One region of the Rhizobium sp. AN68 genome, then DNA from elsewhere that is predicted to be linked to it. Evidence: riboswitches for the same ligand, from Rfam matches in the RefSeq annotation. Region 1 holds a riboswitch; each other region holds the start of a gene.
The links. Region 1 has a riboswitch for cobalamin ahead of RBH71_RS00790 (DUF1852 domain-containing protein). Riboswitches for the same ligand answer to the same signal wherever they lie in the genome.
Positions count from the first base shown of each region.

Region 2: linked by a shared signal. The riboswitch ahead of bluB (5,6-dimethylbenzimidazole synthase) and the one ahead of RBH71_RS00790 (DUF1852 domain-containing protein) in region 1 are both predicted to bind cobalamin.
Region 3: linked by a shared signal. The riboswitch ahead of RBH71_RS06215 (ABC transporter substrate-binding protein) and the one ahead of RBH71_RS00790 (DUF1852 domain-containing protein) in region 1 are both predicted to bind cobalamin.

Region 1 covers NZ_JARWMI010000001.1:167,466-172,621, reverse strand. The annotation lists gene RBH71_RS00795 (methionine synthase) at 212-1,240, opposite strand; gene RBH71_RS00790 (DUF1852 domain-containing protein) at 1,265-2,242, opposite strand; cobalamin riboswitch at 2,345-2,558, opposite strand; gene RBH71_RS00785 (hypothetical protein) at 3,335-4,615, opposite strand; gene RBH71_RS00780 (glycosyltransferase family 2 protein) at 4,708-5,156, opposite strand, start outside.
Region 2 covers NZ_JARWMI010000003.1:1,507,979-1,513,134, reverse strand. The annotation lists gene RBH71_RS20445 (NAD+ synthase) at 1-590, shown strand, start outside; gene RBH71_RS20440 (VOC family protein) at 739-1,116, opposite strand; gene RBH71_RS20435 (TolB family protein) at 1,309-2,139, shown strand; cobalamin riboswitch at 2,268-2,454, shown strand; gene bluB (5,6-dimethylbenzimidazole synthase) at 2,552-3,268, shown strand; gene RBH71_RS20425 (DUF2865 domain-containing protein) at 3,338-4,438, opposite strand; partial or broken gene RBH71_RS20420 (NADP-dependent malic enzyme) at 4,574-5,156, opposite strand, start outside.
Region 3 covers NZ_JARWMI010000002.1:615,200-620,355, reverse strand. The annotation lists gene argE (acetylornithine deacetylase) at 1-72, opposite strand, end outside; gene RBH71_RS06220 (GNAT family N-acetyltransferase) at 284-1,162, shown strand; cobalamin riboswitch at 1,202-1,438, shown strand; partial or broken gene RBH71_RS06215 (ABC transporter substrate-binding protein) at 1,603-2,635, shown strand; gene RBH71_RS06210 (FecCD family ABC transporter permease) at 2,632-3,660, shown strand; gene RBH71_RS06205 (ABC transporter ATP-binding protein) at 3,657-4,457, shown strand; gene RBH71_RS06200 (pseudoazurin) at 4,454-4,936, shown strand; gene RBH71_RS06195 (class I SAM-dependent methyltransferase) at 5,110-5,156, opposite strand, start outside.

The DNA of each region.
Region 1 (5,156 bases):
AATTTTCTAATCTGGGGACGACCTGCTCTTCGGAATTGCCGGCTTGAACAGGCCGTCTTGGCAGCTTTGCGCCAAGAGGCGGACATCCGTCGAAGCCGTCAGAATGATCCGCGTCGTGACCTTATAGCCATTCGTAAGTCTCCCAGCGTTTGTCGCGATGGGCGCGGTGGCGGCGAACGGCTGCCATCCGCAGGTTCAGACTATCAAAAAACTAAACAGTCAGCTCTCTTCGGACGATCTCAGCTCCTGCGCTCAAGGAATTCAGCTTGTCTCTTGCCGCACGACGAGACAGGGGGGCCATGCCGCAATTGGTGCAGGGGCAAAGTTTATCTGCGTCGACAAACTTAAGCGCCTTGCGCAGCGTTGCAGCGACTTCCTCCGGGGTTTCGATGGTATCGCTTGCCACATCGATGGCCCCAACCATCACTTTCTTACCTCGAACAAGTTCCAGAAGATCCATTGGGACATGAGAATTGTGGCATTCGAGGGAGATCATACCGATGCCGGATTTCTGCAGCTTGGGGAGAGTTTCCTCATACTGCCTCCATTCTGACCCGAGTGTCTTTTTCCAATCTGTATTGGCCTTTATGCCGTAACCATAGCAGATATGGACGGCGGTCTCGCACTTCAGCCCTTCAATTGCCCTGTCCAAAGTGGCGACACCCCAGTCATTCACATCGTCAAAGAAAACGTTGAAGGCAGGTTCGTCGAACTGGATGATATCGACGCCGGCAGCCTCCAATTCCTTTGCTTCCTCGTTGAGTATACCGGCAAATTCCCAGGCAAGCTTTTCACGGCTCTTATAATGGCCGTCAAAGAGAGTATCGATCATCGTCATCGGACCCGGCAACGCCCATTTGATGGGTTGTTTGGTCTGCTGGCGCAAAAACTTGGCGTCTTCGACGAACACGGACTTCTGGCGAGACACGGCGCCGACGACTGTCGGGACACTCGCATCGTAGCGATCGCGAATTCTGACTGTCTCGCGTTTTGCAAAATCGACCCCGTCGAGGTGCTCGATGAAAGTCGTGACGAAATGTTGGCGTGTTTGCTCGCCATCACTGACGATGTCGATGCCGGCCTGTTGCTGATCGTCGAGTGAAAGGCGCAGGGCATCTCTCTTGCCTTCCAGTAATTCCTCGCCCTCCAGCTTCCAGGGCGACCACAGTTTTTCGGGCTGCGCAAGCCAGGAGGGTTTCGGCAGACTGCCAGCGGTCGATGTGGGGAGAAGTTTCTTCACGATGGGACCTCTTCTAAGTGATGCTCAGGCGGGGCGGTGAGCAAACAATTGCTCAAGGACGGCGCGGTATGGCTTGATGAAGTGTTTTTCGGTGAACTTACCCTGATCCACCGCCAAGCGATTTCGTTCGTCGCGATCGTAAATGACCCGGGTCAGCGAATAGTCCTGGTGCTTCAGGTTGGGCTGGTAAAATGTCCCGGCTGCTGCGTTCGCATTGTAGATTTCGGGGCGATAAATTCTCTGAAACGTTTCCATCGTGCTGATGACGCCGATTAGCTCAATATTGGAGTAGTCGCCCAGCAAGTCCCCAACAAAGTAGAAGGCCAACGGCGCAACGCTGCCTGCAGGCATGAAGTAGCGAACCTGCAATCCCATTTTCCCGAAATACTGGTCGGTGGACGAGAACCCATTCTGCCGGTATTCGACGCCCATCACGGGGTGATGATTTTCGGTCCGGTAATAGGTCTTGCTGGTCGAGGCGCTGATGCAAATGACCGGCGGCTTGCGAAAGTACGAGCGGTAGGCATCCGACCGCAGAAAAGACTTGAACAGGTTTCCATGCAGGTCGCCGAAGTCGGCCGGAATGCTGAAGGCAGGAACGCTCTTGTTATGCTCCGGCAGCACAATGCTGAAGTCGTAGTCTCGCACATAGGAGGAGAAGTTATTCCCCACAATGCCGTCGATACGTTCACTGGTTTTGTGATCGATGATCGTCGTCTTCAGTATCTCGATGAGGGGAAATTTTTCACCTGCGACATCGAAGCTCATGTCGACCGAAATGATCTCCAACTCGACAGAGTATCGGTCCGATTTGGGATTATCCCAGTGCGCGAGGGCGTTGAAGCGGCTGTCGATCATGCGCATGACATTGCGCAGGTTTTCCTGCCGCTTTTCGCCCCTGGCCAGATTGGCGAAATTGGTGGTGATGCGCGTATTTTCTGAAGGACGATAGTCCTCATCGAAGGGTACGCTCGTGATCGTAAAAATGCAGGTCTGAGACATGTTGTGCCCCTATAAAGTTGGGGGCATGGGTCTGCGGACGCATAGCAAGACGGGCCGCGACAATGCAGCCTTTGCTACGGCACACTGGGACACCCCGCCCGTGGACGTTATTTCACCAAAGGCAGGTCTCCTGGCTCACGGATCATCACTTCCGTCCGTCTTCCCGGGGTAAACCAGTGACATATTGGACTTCAGCTCGCCGCTTACAGTTGCGGGGGCAGCGTCGGCTTTTCCGCATGACACGGAGCACCGACTTCCCTCTTAGCCCCGGCACGTTGCGTGCAACGACTGGGGAACCTTAGGCGTGACGACCATATTGTAAGCCACGTCATCGGTCAACATCATATAACGATATCTTTATGTCCTTAAGTCTACGTTTCCATTGTCGGTTCCGACCGAGTAGGTTGCATTCGGCGTTGTCAGGCGATTCTCACATACGCGGACCTAGCCGTGGCAAACTAAAGATGAATCGTCGACTGTCGGTTCGATCCTGACAAGCGCAGGTAAGCATGCGTGATGACAGCTTCCGGGAAATAGTAGACGTCTCGCGCCACGCAGTTGAAAGGATCAGACCACACCACGAACAGTTCCTGGCGCGGGAGCAGCCTGGTGAAACCGGAGGCGCGCATGATTTCGGCTGCCACAGGCGTTTCAACGAAGCGGCGCCGCTGGAGGTTGGGATGCTATTCGGACATGCCCTACTGTGCCGGCGCAGCGCTATTTAAGGGATCGGCGTTTGAATTAAATAGCGAATGAGCGAAGGCAAGCACCCTTAAATAGCGGGCCGATAACATCACGGACGCGTATCCGCGACAGCATCGCCGATCTGTGCTCGGTCCTTCGGACCACCGCATGTAGTTGAAGGTGCACAGGAAGTTCCGATCCGCACCGGGCATCTGACAGGTCTGGCAGTGGGCGGTATTCGGCTTCGTTGATCGTACCGTTAGGCTTTAACCACTGGAACTGCCAGTCGGCAGTCAACGTTGCGGTTTTACGCTTTTCGCCGCTTTCAGCAGCGTCATGCGTCCCAGTTTTCAATCTCCGGCGCAACGGCCTGGAGCAATATCCTTCTGCTGCCGCCGAGACGGACGATTATCCCTCACAAAGACGAATACAACCGCTTTTTCTAAGAAAAGGGTTCCAGCCTTTCGCTGCAAGGATTGCCCAGGCAGTGGCCCCGACATGCGGCAACCTGAAATATTTGAAGTCGGCAAATGTCGAGGTCGGCCCGATCATCAGCCCGGTCGTCAGTTCGTCCCCGAGTGTCGCGTAGATCAGGTTATCGGGAGATATTTGTGCGGCGATGGTGGCAAGCAGCGCCTCGGCCCGCTCGGCATCGCCGACCTGCTGAAATGCCAGCGCGGCCTGGGCCGTACCTTCCAGCCACACACCATCCCGATCGTCGTTAAAATCAAAACCTCCCGCAACCGCATAATGCCGATCAACCCAATGCAGAACACGCCCACTGCGGCCCCGAAACTCCGGCACGGCGAGAATGGGCCAGAGCTCGGAATCTATTCCGGACTGGCTCGAGTTGGGTGTGTCGCTTCCGGGTTGGCTGCCGACGTAAAACCGTCCCTGCTGCTCATTCCACATCGCATCAAGAAATTTGCGTGTTTTGTCCCGCATCGCCTGCCAGGCGCGCGCTCCCTCAATTTCGGCGAGCCAACCCGCAACGGCATACACATCGAGATTATGTTCCGTCGATTTCCACTCGAGTTTGGCCGGTGCAGGCTCATGACCGAATGTGCCACCTGTGTAGCCGATATCGCGGGCGCCCGCCGTATGCGCATCGATCCAGCGCATGAGTTTGGTCGCTGCCTGCACATAGGACGGATTGCTTAATCGTTCACTGGCAGTGAGAAGCGCAAGTGCCGCCCAGGCCAGGTTGCCCGTTGCGCTGCCGACCTGATAGTCATCCTCGACCCACGTCTTGCTGGCCTCACTCCAGAAACCGGGCAAAAGCATAGCATCATTTTCGTTCGCAACGGGGCCGGAACGGTAGGCGTTGCGCAGGCGGCCATCGCTGTAATAGCGATCGTTGTTGACGGCGAGCAGCAGCGCATCGGCAACCCTTTTTGCTTCGGTATCGTTGCCACAGGAAAAAAGGGCAATCGTCGCCAGGGCATTGTCATAGGTGAAACCCGCATTTGAAAGAGCGGGATCAAGCGCTTTGCCGCCCGGTGCAGGCTCAAAGCTCCGAAATACGAAGGGGGTGGTGGATTTGTCCATCTTCCCAACGAGACCCGCACACAAGCTCACAGCAAGGCGGTCGCGAACTGATCCGGAACCGGTGCGCCCATCGCCAGCAGCGACCACTCCTGTTGTGAAGCAGGTCATGAGAACTGTCGCGACGATCGATTTGACAGACATGAGTTTTCCGTTTGGTAGGCGCTTTTCCAAACAAGCCCGCCTCTAGCTTGCGGTTTACGTCGAGCACGGTCCCGGGTTTGGCGCGAATTGTCTTAGCTGAAGGCCCTTGCGAGTAACATCTGCATGGACTTCAAGAGGTCGCCCTGTTCCGCGACATTTTCGGGCGCATTGCGGAAAAGCAGCCTCAAGATTGCACGATGCTGGTCGGCAGTCGGGGTGAGAGTGAATTTGCCGGGCGTTTGCGACACCTTCGTTGCATCGATCTGCACCCAGCCCACATCGGGCACGTACAGGGACTCTGCCTCGGCGTAAGACCGGTTGAAATCCGCCAGGGTCGCGGTTTCGGTCGAAAGCGCCACGATCCGTACCGCCTTCACCTCGCTTGCGCACTGCAAACGGCCTTCGAGATCCACGCCGATCGGCTCTTCCTTGTCGACACGTGGTAATTCGATGCAGCAGATGAGGCTGGTGAAGGCAATCACCATGGCGACCGCCGACCAGATGAGGTTGAGACAATCTCGCGCCGAAAATTCTACAGGGG
Region 2 (5,156 bases), on a different contig from region 1:
CGGCGCTTTCGGAAATGTTCGAAGGCACGGAAGAAGGCATTACCGAAGAAAACCTGCAGAGCCGTACACGCGGCACCATTCTCATGGCCGTTTCCAACAAGTTCGGCTCGATGGTGGTGACAACAGGCAACAAGTCGGAAATGTCGGTGGGGTATGCGACGCTTTATGGCGACATGAATGGCGGTTTCAATCCCATCAAGGACCTCTACAAGATGCAGGTCTACGCCATCTCCAGCTGGCGCAATTCCCATGTGCCGCCGGGCGCGCTCGGGCCATCCGGCGAAGTGATCCCCGCCAATATCATCTCCAAGGCGCCATCCGCCGAATTGCGACCCAACCAGACAGACCAGGATTCGCTACCGCCCTATCCGGTGCTGGACGATATTCTGGAGTGCCTGGTGGAAAAGGAAATGTCGGTCGAGGAAATCCTCGCGCGTGGCCATGATATCGCGACGGTGCACCGGATCGAGCATCTGCTCTATCTCGCCGAATACAAACGCCGCCAATCCGCGCCCGGGGTGAAGATCACCAAGAAGAACTTCGGCCGCGATCGCCGTTATCCGATTACCAACCGGTTCAGGGACAGGTAGTCGAAGGAGGGCATGGGGGAGCTTGCTGGACCCCGAATCTAGTTCGGGGTGACGGAGTGCGGATGCTGCGACTTCGCCATATATCGATGGCGAAGAAGCATCCTTTTCCTCCAACGGCGCGGACACGCCGCGCCGTCTCCCTATCTCGTTAAATAACCTGCCCCACATCGATGCGGTTACCATCCGGGTCTTCGAAAACGAAGGCCCGCAGGCCATAATCCTTGTCCTGCAGACTTTTGATGATGCGAAGCCCGTGGCTTTTGCAAAGCGCGTGCAGCGCGTCGGCGTCGCTGACCAGCATATGCGCCACATTGAAGGGGGCCGGTTTGTGCGTCGACTGCAATGTCAGGTGCAACTCGGCATTACCTTGTTTCAGGATCATGAAACCGACAGGGTTGCCGTTTTCGAAGGTCTTTTCGAAGCCCAGCACACGGACATAAAAGTCATGGGCCTTCTCGATATTCTTGACAGGAAGCATTGCGGCGATCCGACCGAAGCGGATGCCGTGATCGGCGATGGTGTTCATCGCGGAACCTCGGATCTGGGAGAAACGGGCAGGGGTGCGGGCGGTGCCGGAACGCTGCTGTTTTTTCCTATTTGAATTTGCAGGGCGGTGCCTGCGGCAATAGGATCATAATCACGGCGGTGGCGGATGCAAACGGAATGTTTGTGCCATTCAACGCTCCACGCCAGACGATCGACAGGCCCGGGAGGCAGCATGCGCAGTTCCATCGAAATCTTCAACATCCGCAATCGGCAGATGCGGGTGGTGTGGCAGACGCCGGAGCTGTTCGAGGCTCCGAACTGGTCGCCGGACGGGAAATACCTGCTTCTGAACTGCGACGGTCTGCTTTATCGCCTGTCACTTGCCGGCGACCCTTCGCCGGAAAAGGTCGATACCGGCTTTGCGACAATCTGCAACAATGACCACGGCATTTCGCCTGACGGTTCGCTTTATGCCATTTCCGACAAGGTGGAGTTCGGCAAGAGTGCCATCTATCTGCTGCCTTCGACGGGCGGAACGCCGCTTCTGATGACTAAGAACCTTCCGTCCTACTGGCACGGCTGGTCGCCGGACGGGAAAGGTTTCGCCTATTGCGGTATTCGCGATCAGGTTTTCGATATTTATTCCATGGACATAGACAGCGGCGTTGAGACACGCCTTACCCATGGTGAGGGCCGCAATGACGGGCCGGATTATTCGCCGGATGGAGAATGGATCTATTTCAACTCCAGCCGCACCGGCCAGATGCAGATCTGGCGCGTGCGGGTGGATGGCTCGGCCGTCGAGCGTATCACCGACAGCGTCTATGGCGACTGGTTCCCGCATCCGTCTCCCAGCGGTGACAAAGTCGTCTTCGTCTCCTACGACGCCGATGTCTTCGACCATCCGCGCGACCTCAACGTGCGCGTGCGGCTGATGGATATGGATGGTGGCAACGCCGAAACGCTGTTTGACCTTTTCGGCGGGCAGGGAACGATGAATTCGCCCAACTGGTCACCGGGCGGGGATGAGTTCGCTTATGTGCGGTATTTTCCCGTTGGGTGATGCGGTAGGGAGTGCTTCAGCCGGCGCGCGTCCGCGCGGCGGCTGAAGGCCGCAATACGCAGGTGAGGTGGCCACGGTCACATTGCCGCATCGCTGCGCAAGATACTTGTATTTGCAATCTTTGTTGCTCATAAGCTTCTTCGTCAGGTGCCTGCCCTTTACGGCGGGAGAATCGGGAATCCGGTGCAAGACCGGAACGTGCCCAGCGCTGTGAGGCGGATGCCCTTTTTCTTGATGCCACTGAATCCATTCGGGAAGGCGAAAGTGGGCGGATGAAGCCGAGTCAGAAGACCGGCCTGACAGAATAGACCAGACCGCGTGGACGGCGGCAGGTTGTTGCAGCAGCGCGTCGTGCAGGCGAAAACCGGAGCCGGTTTTCGTGGCGGCGCGCCAGCATTGTTGGGGATAGACGATGCCGACCGATCCACTCGCGACCAGTTCGCTCGACGCCGATGCATTCGATCACGCGCTTTCGCCCGCCTACCCGTTTTCCGAGGGGGAGCGAGAGGCGATCTACCGTGCCATCGAAACCCGCCGTGATGTGCGCGACCAGTTCCTTCCGGATCCATTGCCGGAAGATGTGGTCGAGCGCTTGCTGAAGGCGGCGCATTCCGCGCCCTCAGTCGGTTTCATGCAGCCGTGGAATTTCACGCTCGTCACTGACGGTGCGGTCAGGCAGGCAGCTTGGGTTGCCTTCAGCCGCGCCAATGGCGAGGCGGCGGCGATGTTCGAGGGGGAGCAGCAGGCGCTTTACCGCAGCCTCAAGCTTGAGGGCATCCGCAAGGCGCCGCTCAGCATCTGCGTCACCTGCGATCCGACGCGTGGCGGCAAGGTGGTGCTGGGCCGTACCCACAATCCGCGCACCGATGTCTATTCCACCGTCTGCGCCATCCAGAACCTCTGGCTTGCAGCGCGCGCCGAAGGCATCGGCGTCGGCTGGGTCAGCATTTTCCACGATAGCGACATTCGCACCATTCTGGAGATCCCCGACCACATCGAGATCGTCGCCTGGCTATGCCTCGGCCGCGTCGATACACTTTATACCGAGCCGGAACTGGCGGTGAAGGGTTGGCGCCAGCGCGTGCCGCTGGAGGATTTGGTATTTCGCAATCGCTGGGGCGGGCGGTAAAGAGAACACGCGACCGTCTTGTGAGTGAGATAGAGCGTTGCCAACTCCATACCGTGTGCTTGATGGGAGCTATTGCTGCGGCTGTATACCCTTCAGCGCCGGGTTCTTCAGGTCGATCCGGCCTGTCTGGTCGGGCAGGAATTTAGGGCCGATGACGCGGACCCTGCTGTTGTTCGGGTCATAGTCGCGTTCCGGAACCGGTTGTTCCGGCGGCTTTGCGGCCTGCTGCAGTTCGGTGGGTTTTTTGGGGGTGTCACCTTGCGGTGATGGAATGGTCGTGATGCTGGAATAGGGTTTCTCAGCTTCCGGCCGCGCAGCCTCCTGCTGCTTCATCTCCTCGTGATAGGCGGCCATGTTGCAGGCGCAGCCTGGGGCTTTGGTTGAGGCATTTCGATAAGCAAAGGCGGTCGGCAGGTCCTTATAGGGCTTTCCTGTTTCAGCCGAGACCATGTCAGCCGTTTCCTGCTCCGTCATGGAGTGGAAATAAAGCTCCGTCTGCGTACCCGGACACATTTTCTGGCATTGTTCGGCCTGCGCACGGAAATCGAGCGGCGAGGCATTGGAAGCGATGGGGAAGAACGAGCCGTCGCAGGTGCGCACGCACAGCGTCCTGAGCCCGCCTTCCGCAGCGGCATTGGGGTAGGGCGAAAGCCCTGCCTGTCCCGGCGGATTGCTCTGTTCGCCGAAGGCGTCGGGGTAACGTGTCACATCGGGTGCCGTCGGCTGGCGCGCTTCCGTTTCCGGAATGGCGCTGCAGCCATTGGCGTCAAGGGCGGCGAGAATGCGCTGGCGTCTGATGTCGCCATCATCGCTGCCCTGGGCCGCCATGGCATCGTCGCGGTCACGGATGATGGCATCGCGTTCGCTCTGCGCATCCGCCATCGCGTCGCTGATCTCCGCGCAGAGTTCGGCATTCGGGCTGCCATAAACGGTGACGCTTGCGGATGAACAGCCGTAACGGCGCAGATCGTTCCTGATCCTGCGGATCTCGATGTTCTGGCGGGTGAGCGCATTGGCGTAACGCCGTACCTCGGCGGTGTTGCCGATGACACGCGGCGGTTCGCGCAGCTGCGCATAAAGCGTATCGCAGACCTGATCCGCGAAAGCAGCGGCCGGGGCGATGAAAACAAGGGGAAGCAGGAGGCCGATAATGCTGCGGCGCCGGGTCAATGGTGCGATCCGTTCGATGTCCCCGGCCGGTGGCGAGGGTGTTATGCTTCGGGAAATCCGTGTTTCAGGAAGATAACATAAGCTGTTGCCGCAATGCGGCAACAGCATGTTCAAAACTGCGTTAATGCGCCTTCATCAGACCGAAGGGTGCGATGCCTGCACGACGGCAAAGGCCGCCATGTTGACAACGCCGCGCGAGGTGACGCTGGGCGACAGGATATGGGCGGGAAGTGCCGTGCCAAGCAGGATGGGGCCGACATGCAGGCCCTCCGTCAGCGTGCGGGTGACGCCGAGCGTGATGTTTGCGGCATCGAGGTTCGGGAAGACCAGCAGGTTCGCTTCGCCGGTCAGCACGCTGTTGGGCATGGCGCGCTTGCGCAGCGCTTCCGAAAGTGCCGAGCCGCCCTGCATTTCGCCGTCCACTTCCAGTTCGGGTGCTGCTGCCTGCACGATCTTCAGGGCGCGGCGCATCTTGCGGGCGCTTTCAGAATCGCGCGACCCGAAATTGGAGTGGCTGGCGAGCGCGATCTTCGGCGTGATCCGAAGCGGCGGATTTCCTTTGCCGCGAGAATGGCCATTTCAGCCACTTCTTCGGAGGTCGGATCGTTGTTGACGAAGGTGTCGGTGAGGAACAGCGCGCCCTGCTGGGTGATGAGCAGGCTGAGGCCTGCGAAAGAGCGAACGCTTTCCTGCTTGCCGATGATCTGGTTCACGTCGC
Region 3 (5,156 bases), on a different contig from region 1:
AATATCGCCATTGGCGGTTCCAACGACCGACGGGAAACCGACGAGACGCTCAAGGATTTCGATTGCGTTCAATGGTCGTCTCCGCTGACCGGATTGTCATCCCGAAAGCTTAGAATGGACTGCGACGTTTATCTGCTGAAATGCGAATGATTTCGGTAGATTGTTGTGACCTTCCAGTGCTTTCAGAAAATTCGTGCTGGCGTAACCGGCTACCGTCGGATGTCGTGGGCTAGGCCGGGACCGGATGAAGGTTGTGAGCCGTAGGGGATGAGGGCCGTTGGTTATGGACCTGCTCAAAGTCGATAGTTTCGAGCTGCGGACCGTGTATATCGCGGACGTGGATGCCGATCATCTGCATGCACTCTCCATGGCCGTCGGATGGCGATATCACGCGAATGAATGGTGTTTTCTGCGGCAATGCGGCGTGGGTCTCGCTGCGCTCGATGAGATCGACCGTGTTGTCGCAACCGCGATGCTCTTTCCCTATGATCAGGGGTTTGCGACGCTCGGCATGGTCATTGTTTCCCCCCGCTTGCAGGGGCAGGGCGTAGCACCATGGCTGGTGCAGAAACTTGTCGCGAAATTCCCCACTGTCTCCCTGCGGTTGAACGCGACGGGAGCGTCGCGGCGGTTGTTTTCAAGGTTGGGTTTTGCCGGTGATACGGAAAAAGTATATCTGTTCCGGGGAAGGGCGAATTGCCTTTTCGAGATATCGCCGCCCGGCAGAAAACAACGAATAGAGCCGTTATCCGCAGGTCATCTGACTGATGTGGTGGAACTAGACCGGGCGGCTTTTGGCGTTTCGCGCCGGAACGTTTTGCAGCGACTTTTGACGCAGAATGCGGGTTACGGTGTGTTTGAGGCGGACCGTCTTACCGCTTTTGCGCTGCGCCGTGCGGCAGGGCGGGGCCACATTATCGGTCCGGTCGTTGCGGGTGCGGACATGGATGCGATTGCGCTTGTAAGGCGGCATTTTACCGATCTGGACGATGAGCTGGTGCGTCTCGACACCATCAGCGACAATAGTCTCTTTATTGATTTTATTGCGCAATCCGGGCTGGTGGTGATTGAAACCCTTACCACCATGTCCAAAGACGCGCCGCAACCGGCGCCCTCCGGCGCTACAAAAATTTTCGCGTTGGCGGGTCCGTCTTTGTGCTGAGCTGCAGCACTATCGCAATTGACGCCCAGGCGCTTGCCCCTTATGTCAGAAAGCGACGGTTCCTGAAGCCGAAGGGCAAAGGGATTAATAGGGAACATGGTGCGGGTGATTTCTATCGCCCAATGCCGTGGCTGCCCCCGCAACTGTAAGCGGATTGCCGTTCATCCTCGTGACGCCTGAAAAGCGTCATGCCACTGCACCCTTCAAGGTGCGGGAAGGCAGATGAACGGCGCATATTCGTGAGCCAGGAGACCTGCCGTCATAATATTGACCATCGTTACGGGCGGGGATGCCCGGAAGAGGAGCTGATTATGACCTTTCCGTCTGCGGAAACGTATTTAGAGTCCCGTTCTCCATCTCCACACTTGTTGTCGCTCTGTCACTACGCGTTTTGACGCGCGGCCTGCGGATCACGCCACTTTATTTAGACTGGAGAACATATGTTTCATTTCAAACGCCTGCCGGTTTCCGCCGGTCTTCTGGTTGTCGCATTAGCGGCCTTGCCCGCCGGTGCCGCTCAGGCTGCCGAAACCACCTATCCGCTGACGATCAATAGCTGCGGCCACGAAATCACCTTCAAGCAGGCGCCCGCCCGCACAGGTATCGGTCGGCCAGAGCACGACCGAGGTTCTCTATCTGCTCGGCGTGGCCGACAAGGTGGTAGGTACGGCGCTGTGGATCGGCCCGGTTCTTAAGGGTTACGAGGACGCCAATGCCAAGGTGGAGCGGCTTGCCGACAATGATCCGAGCTTCGAGGCGGTGGTTGGCAAGAGGCCGGACCTCGTGACGACGCAGTTCCAGTGGCAGATCGGTCCCGAAGGCGTTGTCGGAACACCGGAGCAATTCGCCGAACTCGGTATTCCCGTTTATACTTCGCCTGCCGATTGCATGGGCAAGGACAATTCCGGCGGCGGCGACGGCGTGCGCAAATCCGTTTTCACCATGGACCTGATCTACCAGGAGGTCCGCGACCTTGCGAAAATTTTCAACGTGCAGGATCGCGGCGAGGAAGTCGTTGCCGACCTGAAAAAGCGTGAGGAAGCCGCCCGCGCCAAGATCGCTTCGGCGAATGGCAAGATTTCAGCAGTCTTCTGGTTCTCCAGCGCCGAGCTGGATATCGATCCTTACGTGGCGGGCCGCAATGGTGCGCCGGGTTACATCATGTCCGCGCTCGGGCTGAAGAACGTTATCGAAAGCGATGAGGAATGGCCGACTGTTGGCTGGGAAACCATCGCCAAGGCCAATCCGTCCGTGATCGTTGCCGGCAAGATGGACCGCCGGCGTTTCCCCGCCGATGACGTCGCCGTCAAGCTCAAGTTCCTTGCTACCGATCCGGTTGCCAGCATCATGCCCGCCGTCAAGGCGGCCCATGTCTTCGAAATGGACGCGCAGGCGATGAACCCGACCATCCGCACGATCGAAGGCATTGAAACGCTGGCCGAGGCGATTTCCACAGCCGGTCTCGCCAAGTGAACGGTCTTTCCGTCAATCTTGGCAGGGCGGGTCTGGCTTTTGCCGCACTCGCCCTGCTGCTCGTCGCGCTGATGGCCGGTGCGGCCATCGGCGAGACTGCCATTCCGTTCGACGTGGTGGCAAAGACCATTGCCAATCGTGTCTTCCATGCGGGTTATCCGCTGGAGCCGCTGGATGAGGGCATCGTCTGGAGTTACCGCCTCAGCCGCGCCGTTGTTGCCGCGTGCTGTGGCGCCTCGCTGGCGCTGGCCGGTGCGGTGCTTCAATCACTTCTGCGCAACCCGCTCGCCGATCCCTATATCCTCGGTATTTCCGCAGGCGCCTCAACCGGGGCCGTGGCCGTGGCGCTTCTGGGCTTCGGGGCGGGGTTCCTGACGATGCCGGCCGGCGCCCTGATCGGGGCTTTTGTGGCTTTTTCGCTTGTCAGCCTTCTGGCGGTGCGGGCAGGGCACGGCAACAGCGCCATCATCCTGGCGGGGGTCGCCGGTTCGCAACTGTTCAACGCCATGACGTCGTTCATCGTCACCAAATCCGCCAATGCCGAACAGGCGCGCGGCATCATGTTCTGGCTGCTGGGCAATCTTTCGGGCGTGCGCTGGCCGGATGTCTGGCTGGCTTTGCCGGTCAGTATTGCGGGTCTTGGAGTGTGCCTCTGGTACGCACGCGCGCTTGATGCTTTCGCTTTCGGTGGTCAGGCAGCAGCTTCGCTCGGTATTCCAGTGCGCCGGGTCTATGCGGTGCTGATCTCGGTTTCGGCGGTCATGACGGCAGTCATGGTGTCGCTGGTCGGTTCCATCGGCTTCGTCGGTCTCGTCATCCCGCATGCGGCGCGCATCTTCGTTGGCGTTCGCCACGGCATGTTGCTGCCGGTGACGGCGCTGACCGGTGCAATTTTCATGATCATCGCAGATATTCTTTCGCGCACCGTCATTCCGGGGCAGGTGCTGCCGATCGGCGTGATCACTGCGCTGGTCGGCGCGCCCGCCTTCGCCTTTATTCTCGGGCAGAAGAGAGGCCGGTCATGAAATTATCCGCCCACGATCTGCATTTCCATGCCGGCAATCTCGACATCGTGCGCGGTGTTTCGCTGGAGGTCGCCACGGGCGAGTTTCTGGGTATCATCGGGCCGAACGGTTCGGGTAAAAGCACGCTGCTTTCCATGCTGGCCGGCATTCGCATGCCGCGTCGGGGTCATGTCATGCTTGGTGAGGAACGGCTTGCCACATTCGGGCGGCGCGAACTTGCCCGCAGGCTGGCCTTTGTGGAGCAGCAGGCCGAAACTACCGAGCGCATCAGCGCGCGACAGGCCGTGGAACTGGGGCGCACGCCCTATCTCGGCCCGCTTTCCGCATGGTCGCCAAAGGACGATGCCATCGTCGATGCAGCGCTCGGAAATGTCGATATGGCGGACAAGGCCGAGCGAAACTGGCATCACCTTTCCGGCGGCGAACGCCAGCGCCTGCACATTGCCCGCGCATTGGCGCAGGAGCCGCATATTCTGCTGCTGGACGAGCCGACCAACCATCTCGATATCGGCCACCAGATCGGCCTGCTCGATCTGGTGCGCAGGCAGGGACTGACGGTTGTGGCGGCGCTGCATGATCTCAATCACGCCGCCATGTTCTGCGACCGCGTCGCCATCATGCATCGCGGTGAAATGATCGCTGTCGGCCCGCCGCGCGAGGTCCTCACCTCTTCGACCATCGCCGATGTGTTCGGGGTGCAATCCGTCGTCACCACGGATGAAAGCGGATTTTCACATATTCGTTTTCTGCCGGCCCACGGTGCGGCCGATCACGCAAGGAAAGCAACGGCACGATGATGAAATTGAAAAGACTTGTAAATCTCCGCTTTGGCGCGCGGCAGCTTTGCGTTTCCGCGGGACTTGGCATGGTTGTGGCCACAGGGTTTTCCATTCAAGCCGGAGCCGAGACCTTCGAGGTGAAGATGCTGAACCGTGGCGAAAAGGGCTCCATGGTGTTCGAACCCGATTTTCTGGAGATCGCTCCCGGCGACCGCGTGCGCTTCGTGCCGACCCACAAGAGCCATAATGCCGCGACGATCGACGGTATGGTTCCCGAAGATATTGAAGGTTTCAAAAGCCGGATCAACGACGAATTCGAGACCGGGTTCGAAAAGCCAGGCTTTTACGGCATCAAATGCTCGCCGCATTACGGCATGGGCATGGTCATGTTGATCAAGGTGGGGGACGCGGTTTTGCCGCAGAGCTACAGGACGGTAGAGGTCCCAGGCCGGGCGAAGCCGCGCTTTGAGGAGCTATTCGAGCGGGCGGAAAAATGAGGTCCCTGCGTCGCATTTTCATGCGTCATGCCGGACTAGATCCGGCATCCAGCCAAGGCGCGTCTGCACCGTGAGAAACTATTATTCCGCGATCAAGGACTTGGTCGCACTGGACCCGGGATCACATCCGGGGTGACGGTGAGCTGGGCGGCAGCTTGGGGCCTTTGGTCGCCCTATCCCTTGCCGGACGTGTGCGGCTTCACGGCGCATATTGCATAAC